Regions from separate parts of the Promicromonospora sp. NPDC050262 genome, predicted to be linked through region 1. Evidence: riboswitches for the same ligand, from Rfam matches in the RefSeq annotation. Region 1 holds a riboswitch; each other region holds the start of a gene.
What was found. A riboswitch is a leader RNA that binds a small molecule or an ion and turns the genes downstream of it on or off. The one in region 1 is predicted to bind S-adenosylmethionine.
Positions count from the first base shown of each region.

Region 2: another riboswitch for S-adenosylmethionine. It lies ahead of AB0I29_RS16110 (methylenetetrahydrofolate reductase); the one in region 1 lies ahead of metE (5-methyltetrahydropteroyltriglutamate--homocysteine S-methyltransferase).
Region 3: another riboswitch for S-adenosylmethionine. It lies ahead of AB0I29_RS19310 (LLM class flavin-dependent oxidoreductase); the one in region 1 lies ahead of metE (5-methyltetrahydropteroyltriglutamate--homocysteine S-methyltransferase).

Region 1 is NZ_JBFAKX010000035.1:544-3,810, forward strand. Features, by position in the region: gene metE (5-methyltetrahydropteroyltriglutamate--homocysteine S-methyltransferase) at 1-1,976, opposite strand, end outside; SAM riboswitch class I at 1,985-2,088, opposite strand; gene AB0I29_RS27040 (type 1 glutamine amidotransferase domain-containing protein) at 2,359-3,063, shown strand; gene AB0I29_RS27045 (LysR family transcriptional regulator) at 3,108-3,267, shown strand, end outside.
Region 2 is NZ_JBFAKX010000010.1:22,884-26,150, forward strand. Features, by position in the region: gene AB0I29_RS16100 (N-acetylmuramoyl-L-alanine amidase) at 1-264, opposite strand, end outside; gene AB0I29_RS16105 (Hsp20/alpha crystallin family protein) at 449-904, opposite strand; gene AB0I29_RS16110 (methylenetetrahydrofolate reductase) at 1,044-1,988, opposite strand; SAM riboswitch class I at 1,993-2,109, opposite strand; gene AB0I29_RS16115 (carbohydrate ABC transporter permease) at 2,204-3,127, opposite strand; gene AB0I29_RS16120 (sugar ABC transporter permease) at 3,127-3,267, opposite strand, start outside.
Region 3 is NZ_JBFAKX010000013.1:87,313-90,579, reverse strand. Features, by position in the region: gene AB0I29_RS19315 (GH92 family glycosyl hydrolase) at 1-1,317, shown strand, start outside; SAM riboswitch class IV at 1,625-1,736, shown strand; gene AB0I29_RS19310 (LLM class flavin-dependent oxidoreductase) at 2,157-3,267, shown strand, end outside.

The sequences.
Region 1 (3,267 bases):
GGGTGCGCGGAGCGGCGCAGCGGCAGCAGCTCGCGCAGCGCCGGCTCGTCCACCTGCACGACGCCGATGCCCGCCGCCTCCAGGTCCGTCACCTCGTCGCGCAGCGCCAGGGCCACCTGGTCGGCGGTGTCGCCGAGCGGCAGGTCGTCGCGCACGAACGACCAGGCCAGGATCGTGACCGGACCGGTGAGCATGCCCTTGACCGGCTTGTCGGTCAGCGACGCCGCGTACGCCGTCCACTCGACCGTCAGAGGCGCGGGCCGGGACACGTCGCCCCACAGGATCGGCGGCCGCACACAGCGCGAGCCGTACGACTGGACCCAGCCGTTGACGGTCGTCGCGAAGCCGTCGAGCTGCTCCGCGAAGTACTGCACCATGTCGTTGCGCTCGGGCTCGCCGTGCACCAGCACGTCCAGGCCCAGCTCCTCCTGGAGCGCGACCGTGCTCGCGATCTCGGCGCGCATCGCGGCCGTGTAGTCGGCGTCGGACAGCTCGCCCCGTACCCACGCGGCGCGCGTGCTGCGGATCTCGGAGGTCTGCGGGAACGACCCGATGGTCGTGGTCGGCAGCGGCGGCAGGTTGAGCCGCGCCTGCTGCGCGGCCGCCCGCTCCGCGTACGGCGCGCGCTCGACGTCGGCCGCGGTCAGCGCGGCGGTCCGCTCGCGCACCGCGGGGACGACGACGCCGGGCGCCTCGGCGCGGGAGCGCACCGCCGCCGTGGACTCGGCGAGCTTGCCGGCGACCGCCGCCCGGCCCTCGGTCAGGGCGGTGGCCAGCGTGACGACCTCGGTGACCTTCTGGTCGGCGAACGCGAGCCACGACTTCAGGTCGGCGTCCAGGCGGGGCTCGTCGGCGACGTCGTGCGGCACGTGCAGCAGCGACGTCGAGGTGCCGACGGCGACCGCACCGGCGCCGAGCCCGGTGCCGGACGCCGCCAGGCCCTCCAGGGTGGTCAGGCGGGCGTCGAGGTCGGCGCGCCAGATGTTGTGGCCGTCGATCACGCCCGCGACCAGGGTCTTGGTCTCCAGGCCGGGGACCGGTCCGGTCGGCACGGCACCGCGCACCAGGTCGATCGCGACGGCCTCGACGTCGGTGCCGGCCAGCAGGGCGAGCCCGTCGCCGGCCTCGCTCCGCAGGTCGCCGTACGGGGCGGTGACCAGGATCGCGGGGCGCTCGGCGGCGCCGTCGGCACCGGCTGCGGCGGGGGAGAGCCCGGTCGCCAGCGTGGTGTAGGCGCGGCGGACGGCGTCGGCGACCTCGTCGAAGGGGACGTCCAGCAAGTCGGTGACCAGGGCCGGCTCGTCGAGCTGCACCCAGGGCGCGCCCGCGGCGGCCAGCGCGCGCAGCAGGTCGGCGTACGCGGCGACGACGTCGTCGAGCCGGTCCAGCGGGCGGAAGCCCTCCGGCGATCCGTCAGCGGGCTTGCTGAGCAGCAGGAACGTCACCGGGCCCACGAACGCGGGCCGGGTCACGACGGCCTGGCCCCCGTCGGCCGGCTGAGCCAGCTCGGTGAACTCCCGCACGGCGCGGTCGTCGACGAACCTGATCGGGGTGTCCGGACCGATCTCCGGGACCAGGTAGTGGTAGTTCGTGTCGAACCACTTGGTCATCTCGAGCGGCGCGTTGTCACCCTCGCCGCGGGCGACCGTGAAGTAGGCCTCGAGGGGCAGGCGACCCCCGTCCGTGGTGAGCCCGGCGAACCGCTCGGGCACGGCGCCCAGCAGCGCGACGGCGTCGAGCACCTGGTCGTAGTACGAGAACGAGCCGGGGACGGCAGCGTTGCCGGCGTCCAGGCCCAGGTCGACGAGGCGGCGGGCGGTGGCCTGCCGCAGGTCGCGGGCCGTCGCCTCCAGCTCGTCGGCGGTGGTGCGGCCGGCCCAGAAGGACTCGACGGCGCGCTTGAGCTCGCGCCTCCGGCCGATGCGCGGGTAGCCCAGGATCGTGGCGGTGGGAAGGTGCGGGTTCGTGACTGCCATGCGTATCAGCTCCATCGGACCTGGCGTTAGCACCTTGCCCCGAGATTGGCGCCTCGGAGGTAGGTTGCTGCGGTGTCGTGGAGCCAGGACTCTCGACCGCTCTGGATGATGAGACTTGATCGTAGGCATGCCCGGGATGTGGTCGGCAAACCGTCCACCCCTCGGACGGTTGTCGCTCGCCGGGAGCGAGGCACGAAAAGTGTGCCAAGCGCGCCGCGCTCCCGGCGGCCGCGGTCCGGAGCAGAGCTGGCCGTCCCGCACAAGCCCCGAGCCATAAGCTCGGTTATGGCTCCGTTCAACTGTTTCGGCATCCGGTGATGGATTCTGACGTTCCCCGAGGACATCTCACCGAGCAGATCCCCGAACAGATCGGAACCACACCATGTCGAAGATCCTGATGGTCGTCTCCGCCGCGAACAGCCTGCGCCTGGCCGACGGCACCGAGCACCCCACCGGCTACTGGGCCGAGGAGGTCGCCGCCTCCCACCGGGTGCTCACGGCGGCCGGCGCCCAGGTCGACGTCGCGACGCCGGGCGGCGTGGCGCCCACGGTCGACGCGGTCAGCCTCGACGAGCGCGGCGGGGTGCCCGCCGCCGACGCCGCGGAGTTCCGGGCCTACCTCGACGGCATCGCCGACCAGCTCGCCCACCCGCTCACGCTGGCCGACGTGCGCGGCGACGACTACGACGCCGTCTACGTCCCGGGCGGCCACGCCCCGATGGCGGACCTCGCGCACGACGTCGACCTCGGCCGTCTGCTGCTCGCCGCGAACGACCGGGGCACGACCGTCGGCGCGCTCTGCCACGGCGTCGCGGCGCTGCTCAGCGCCCAGGAGCCGGACGGCACCTTCGCCTTCGCGGGCCGGGCGCTCACGTCGTTCACCGACGAGGAGGAGCGCCAGGGCGGCCTCGGCGACGCCGCGCCCTACCTCGTCGAGTCGCGGCTGCGCGAGCGCGGCGCCGTCGTCCAGGTCGGTGCGCCCTGGAGCAGCACCGTGGTCCAGGACGGCAACCTGATCACCGGGCAGAACCCGCAGTCCAGCGCGGCCGCCGCCGAGGCGGTGCTCAAGGCGCTCGTGGCGCGCTGAGCCCGGCTAGCCTGTGGGCAGGACGACGACGGAGGGTGGTGCCGGTGCCGGGTCTCGACCTCCTCGCCACGTTCCTGGAGGTCTACCGCACCGGGTCGCTGTCGGCGGCGGCCGAACGGTTGGGCGTGAGCCAGCCGGCCGTCACCGGGCAGCTCGCCCGCCTGGAGGAACAGCTCGGCGCGCGCCTGTTCGTGCGGTCCCGCC
Region 2 (3,267 bases), on a different contig from region 1:
GGCCACCTCGACCCCGGCCACGGCGCCGGGCGGCGCGTCGGCGGGCGCCTCGGGGTCGGGCGCCAGGGAGGGCGGGGCGTCGGCTGCTCTGCCAGGCGCCGCGGGGGCCGCTCCAGCAGGAGCGGCGGGTGCGGCGACGGCGGGCGCGGTGGCTATCGTCGCGCCCGCGGCACCGATGCCGAGGACGACGGCGCCGCGGAGCAGGTCACGCCGGTCGAGAGAGGAGTGGTCGTGGTCGGTGGAGCTGTGGTCGTGGTCGTGCACGGTGGGGCCTCCACGGGTCAATCGCGCTGGTACGAGCCGATTTCATCCGTAGTATCGGCCGACCTGCGACCCGCCGGGTACATCACATCCAGGCCATATCCCGCGTACGATGCCGGCGCCGCCACGGAGGCCGGACGCCCAGGCCACCGGGGTGACCTGGGCGTCCGGCATTGCGGTGAGCGGACTACTGCTCGATGCTCTGGCGGCTCTCGGACGAACCTCGCCCGATCGAGGTCGAGCCGGCCGTGTGCGCCACCTCGACCTTGCGGGGCTTCGCCTCCTCGCTGACCGGGATCGTCAGCGAGAGCACGCCGTCGGCGTACGAGGCCGAGATCCGGTCGAGGGCGAGGCCCCGGCCGACCGTGAGCTGTCGGGCGAACGTTCCCGTGGGCCGCTCGCGGACCAGCCACTGCGCGCCGTCGTCCGAACGCTGCGTGCGCTCGGCCCGGACGGTGAGCGTCCGGTCCTCGACCGAGACGTCGATGGTGCCGGGGTCGACACCGGGCAGGTCCATCGAGAGGACGTAGTGGTCACCGGTGCGGAACAGGTCCATCGGCATCGCGCCGGACTGCCGTGTGTTGCCGGCGAACGTGCTGAACATCCGGTCCATCTCCTGGAACGGGTCCCAGTAGGTAGCCATCGCGCATCACCTCCTATGACGATGCGGCCCTGGCCCCTCCAGGGCCGCAGCGATCGGCGACGGCCTCGGCCGCCGCCCGGCTACGCTTCAATTCTGGCACTCGACACCCGAGAGTGCCAACCCCCGTCCGGGCGATCCGTCAGGCCGCCGCTCGGCCCGTCAGGCCCACGCGGTCCAGGAGGTCGAGGGCGGGGCGGTGCTTGTTGAACGTGTACACGTGCAGGCCGGGCGTGCCGGCGTCGAGCACCTCGCGCGCGAGCGCCGCGGAGTACTCGATGCCGTGCGCATGCTGGGCCTCGGGGTCGACGGCGCCGTCGGGCGCGGTGAGCCGGTCGAGGTCGCGCAGGAGCTCCGCAGGCGCCGCCACCCCGGTGAGCTCCTGGACCCGGCGCAGGCGGCGGGCCTCGGTGGTGGGCAGGATCCCGGCGAGGATCGGGATGGTGACGCCCTCCGCCCGGGCCGCCTCGACGAACCCGGTGTACGAGTCCGCGCGGTAGAAGAACTGGGTGATCGCGAAGCTCGCGCCCGCCTCCTGCTTCTCCAGCAGCCGCCGCACCTCCTGCTCGCGCGTGGTGCCGGCCCCAGGGTTGCCGTCGGGGAACGTGGCGACGGCGATGGCCAGCGGCCGGGCGGCCGAGCGCAGCGCCGTGCTGACGTCGGCGGCGCACCGCCGCTCGTCCACCTGCCGCAGGAGCCGCACCAGGTCCACGCTGGAGCGCACGCCGTCGGCCGGCGGGCGCCAGTCCGGCTCGTCGCGCGGCGGGTCGCCGCGCAGGGCGAGGAAGGACCGCACCCCGGCCTCGAGGAACTCCTCGATCACCGCGGACACGTCCTCCTGGGACGCGCCCACGCAGGTCAGGTGGGCCACCGGGAGCACGGGCGTGCCGCGCAGCAGCGTGGCGAGCACCTCGCGCGCGGTGGCGCGGTCGCCGCCGGCCGCCCCGTAGGTCACGGAGACGAAGTCCGGGCGAGCCGCCACGAGCCGCTGCGCCGTCTCCCAGAAGTTGGGTGCGGCGTTCGGCCGACGCGGGGGCATCAGCTCGAACGACACCGTGGGGCGGTGGGGGTGCGGCTCGGCGACCATGGCTGCTCCATCGAACCTGGCGTGAGCACCTTGCGTCCCTCGCACCGCGGCGACGCGGCAGGAGATCGGCAGGTTGCTGCGGTGTCAGGGAGCCAGGACTCTCGACCGCTCTGGATGGGGTTCGCCACCATGCTAAGCGACCGTCCAGCACTGGGACAGAATTCGTCCGTAAGTCGAGACGGCCCGGTCCACGGTGTGTGGACCGGGCCCGCCCGCTACTTCACCGACCCGGCCACCAGGCCGCCCACCAGGCGCTTCTCGATGATCATGAACAGGATCACCACGGGCACGATCGCCACGACGGACACCCCGAACACGTAGTGCCACGACGTCTCGTACTGGCCCACGAACTTGGTGAGCGCCACGGACAGCGGCTGGTTGCCCGCCGTGGTGAGCAGCACCAGCGAGGCCGCGAACTCGTTCCAGGAGGCGACGAACGTGAACACGACCGCCGTCACGATGCCCGGCCAGACGAGCGGCAGGTTGATCTTGGTCAGGACGGCGAACGTGCCGGCGCCGTCGAGCTGCGCCGCCTCGTCGACCTCCTTGGGGATGCCCGCGAAGAAGCTGTGCATGATCCAGACCGCGAAGGACAGGTTGAACGCGGCGTTGACCAGGATCATCGCGACCCACGTGTCGAGGATCCCGATGGCGATGAACTGCCGGAACAGACCCGACGTCAGCACGGCGGGCTGCACCATCTGGGTCACGATCACGAGGAACAGGAAGAAGAGCCGGCCCTGGAACCGGAACCGCGCCGTGTAGTAGGCGGCGGGCAGCGCCACGGCCAGCACGAGCAGCGTGGCGCACAGCGAGATCACCAGGGTGGAGATCAGGTTCTGCGCCAGCGGCGTCTCGGGCGTGGACCACATCGTGACGTAGTTGTCCCAGTGCCACTCCGTGGGGAAGTAGGTGGGGTCGACCGACCTGATCTCCGCCTTGGTCTTCACGGAGCCGAAGAACATGATCAGGTACGGCAGCAGGAAGACCACCAGCACCACGAGCCCGGCCAGCAGCCGGAGCAGCAGCGACCCGAGCGGCACCTGGTCGGTCGTGTACTTCCGCACCCTCCTCCGGTTGTCGGACGGCGGCCGGGTCGCGCTGCGCGAGGTGGTCCCCGGGTCGGTGATCGCGGTCATCAGACCTCCTCCAGGGGGCGGACGACCCGCACGTAGACGGCGACGATGGCGATGACCACCAGGAACGCGATGACGGACAGCGCGCTGGCCAGGTCGATCTGCCGCTGGTTCTGCATGTACTTGAAGATCATCGTCATGAC
Region 3 (3,267 bases), on a different contig from region 1:
GCGGACGCGCCCGGGACCCCGGAGGGACGCCGCCGTGCCCTGCGCGACGAGGCCGCCTACCTGCGGCAGAGCGCGCTCGGCTACGTGCACCTCTTCGACGCCGGCACGGGGTTCTTCCGGGGGCGCGCCCGGGACGGCGAGCTCGACCCGGCCCCGTTCGACCCGGACGCGTGGGGCGGCGACTACACCGAGTCCGACGCCTGGAACTTCCTGTTCCACCCCGTGCACGACGGCGCGGGGCTGGCCGCCCTGCACGGCGGCCGTGCCGGCCTGGAGCGGCTGCTGGAGCGGTTCTTCGCCGCGCCGGAGCGGGCGGACAAGCCGGGGAGCTACGGGTCCGCGATCCACGAGATGTTCGAGGCGCGTGACGTGCGCCTGGGCCAGCTCGGGCAGTCGAACCAGGTGTCGCACCACATCGCCTGGACGTGGTCGGTCGCCGGGCGGCCGGACCGCACCCAGGAGGTCGTGCGCGAGATCCTGACGCGCCTGTGGACCGGCAACGACATCGGGCAGGGCTACCACGGCGACGAGGACAACGGCGAGATGTCGGCCTGGTACGTGCTGGCCGCGCTCGGGCTGTACCCGCTGGAGATCGGCTCGCCGCGGTGGGCGGTCACGTCACCGCTGTTCGAGCGGGCGGTGGTGCACCGGCCTGACGGCGACCTCGTGATCGAGGCACCGGGAGCGGCCGGGCGGCAGTACGTGGCGGGGCTGGACGTGGCTGGTGGTGACGGCGCGGCTGGTGTCGACGTGGCCGCGGCGCGGGCGGTCACGACGCCGTCGATCGACAACGGTGACCTCGTCGGGGGAGCGACCCTGCGGTTCGCGCTGTCGGAGACCCCGACCCGGTGGGGCGTGCCGGCGGACGGCGACGAGGCTGGTGCTCGTGCCGCTGAGGGCGGTGCCGGGTTGGCTTCCGACCGGCCGTGGCGGCGCGCCGACGGCGCCTGGCGCGGTGCCGAGGGTGCGCTGCCGCACCTGACCGACGGCGACCTGACGACGTCGGCCGTGGTGGACGGCACGCTCGACTGGGCGCCCGCCGCTGAGGTCCCGGCGGGGGCCGTGCTGCGCGCCTACACGCTGGTCTCGGGCCCGTCGGCCGAGTCGTCGTCCGTCGAGGCGGCGTCCGGACCGCCGTCGGCCTGGCGCCTGGTCGGGGGCGACGGGCGGGTGCTGGACGAGCGGTCCGGCGAGGAGTGGCGCTGGCCGAGCCAGCTCCGCCCCTTCGTGCTCGACGAGCCCGTGCCGCTCGCGGACCTCCGCCTGGAGCTGGCCGGACCCGGTGCCCTCGCCCAGATCGAGCTCCTCCTGGGCTGACCCGCACGTCCAGGCGCCGGCGCTGCGAACGGCAGCCCTCGAAGGTGCGCTTCTACCCCGTCATCGGGCCCGGAATCAGCCGGATTCCGGGCCCGAAGACGGGGTAGAAGCGCACCTCCCTCGTGCCGGTCGCGCAGCGTCCGGGACGGCGGCTCCTGGCCGCGCCCCCAGGGCCTTGGCGAGACCGTGGTCCCGGGATGTGAGATCTGGGCAAGGATCATTGACTTCTATGGGTTCCATTCGTATCTTCTGTGACATCGAGACCAACCGCACTTATCCGATCGGAGAGATGTAGAAAGCCTCGACAGGTCATGAGTTCCGACGCGAAGCCCCGGCTGGTCGGACGGCAACCCCCCGCGCGGGTGGGTGCCCCGGGTGAGGACCAGGTCCACCGCCGCCGGCGGATGACAACACGCGTCGCTCGCCGATGGGCGAGCAGGTGAGGAGAACGACGATGACCCGGAGCGCTGCCCCCGCCGTCCACGTGTCCCTGCCGTCCCGGAACGTCTCCGCGCGGGCTGGTGCTGCCCCGCGCGAGGAGATGTGTTGTCACTGTTCCTGTCGCTGACGGCGACAGGCTGATCGCGACAACCTGACCGCGACAGCCCCGACGCGCCGACCGGCCGCAGCCAGCCACCGGTCCGCCGTCCGGAACTCCTCTCGGCGTCGCACGCCGAGCCCCGGCCGTAACCGGCCCTCACGTCCCTGACCGGACGTCTCACTCCTGCCCTCCGGCAGCCACGCTCCCGGGTGACCCCTGGACGCCGTCGTGCACCTGCGCGCGGCGGCCGGGTCCTCCGGGCGCCGTCGCGCCGCCGCAGCCCGAACGGAGCACCGCCGTGCCGTACCCGTCGCAGCCCACGTCCCTCTCCTCGACCGCCCTCTCCACCCGTCCCGTCGTGCTCGGCGTGGACCTCACCTCCGCCGGCGCCCGCCCGGGCGCCCACCGGGCCCGCGGCCCGGTCGCGCCGCGCCCGTTCGACGGCGAGCGGTTCCTCCACCTCATGCGGACCGCCGACCGTGGACTGCTCGACTTCGTCAGCCTCGACGAGGGCTTTCTGCTCCACCCCGGCCGCAGCCAGGTCACCGGACGGCTGGACACGGCCGTCGCCGCGGCCCGGGCCGCCCGGGTCACCGCGGGGATCGGGCTGGTCGCCGCCGTCGACACGGTGCACGTCGAGGCGGCCCACGCCGCCGTCGCGCTGAGCAGCATCGACCGCGCGAGCAGCGGCCGGGCCGGCTGGCAGGCCGTGCGGCAGGGCACGCTCCCCGAGCCCGACGAGGCCTGGGCGGCGCGCGTCGAGCTGGGCATCCGGTCGGTGACGCAGGTGTGGACGGGCCGGCCCGGCAGCGGGGCGGGCGCGGTCGAGCTCGACGCCGAGGGCCGGTTCCGGGTGGACCACGACGGCATCCGGTTCGCCGTCCGCGGCCGCCCGGCCGGCGGCGGCGACGCGCTGCCACAGGTGCCCCCGCCGGTCGTCGTGCGGGTGCGTTCCGAGGCCAGCGCGGCGCTGGCCGGCCGCACCGCCGACGTCGCGCGGATCACCGTCACCGACGCCGCGCACGCGGTGCGGCTGCGCCGGCTCGTGCGGGATGCCGCGCTGTCCGCCGGGCGCGACCCCGAGGAGCTGCGCGTGCTCGCCGAGGTCTACGTGGTGCTCGCGGCGGAGCGGGCCAGCGCCCGGGCCCGGCTGGAGCTCGTCGAGGCGCTGGAGGGCACGGCGGCCATGGGCGACGGGCTGGTCGTCGCAGACACGCCGGACGAGCTCGCCACCCTGATCGCCGACTGGACCACCGTCGGCGCCGTCGACGGGTTCCTGCTGCGGCCGTCCTCGCTCAGCTCCGACCTCGACGCGATCACCGACCACCTGGTCCCCGCGCTCCAGCAGGCGGGCCTGTTCCGCACGGAGCGGACGGCGACCACGCTGCGCGGCTCGCTCGGGCTGTCCG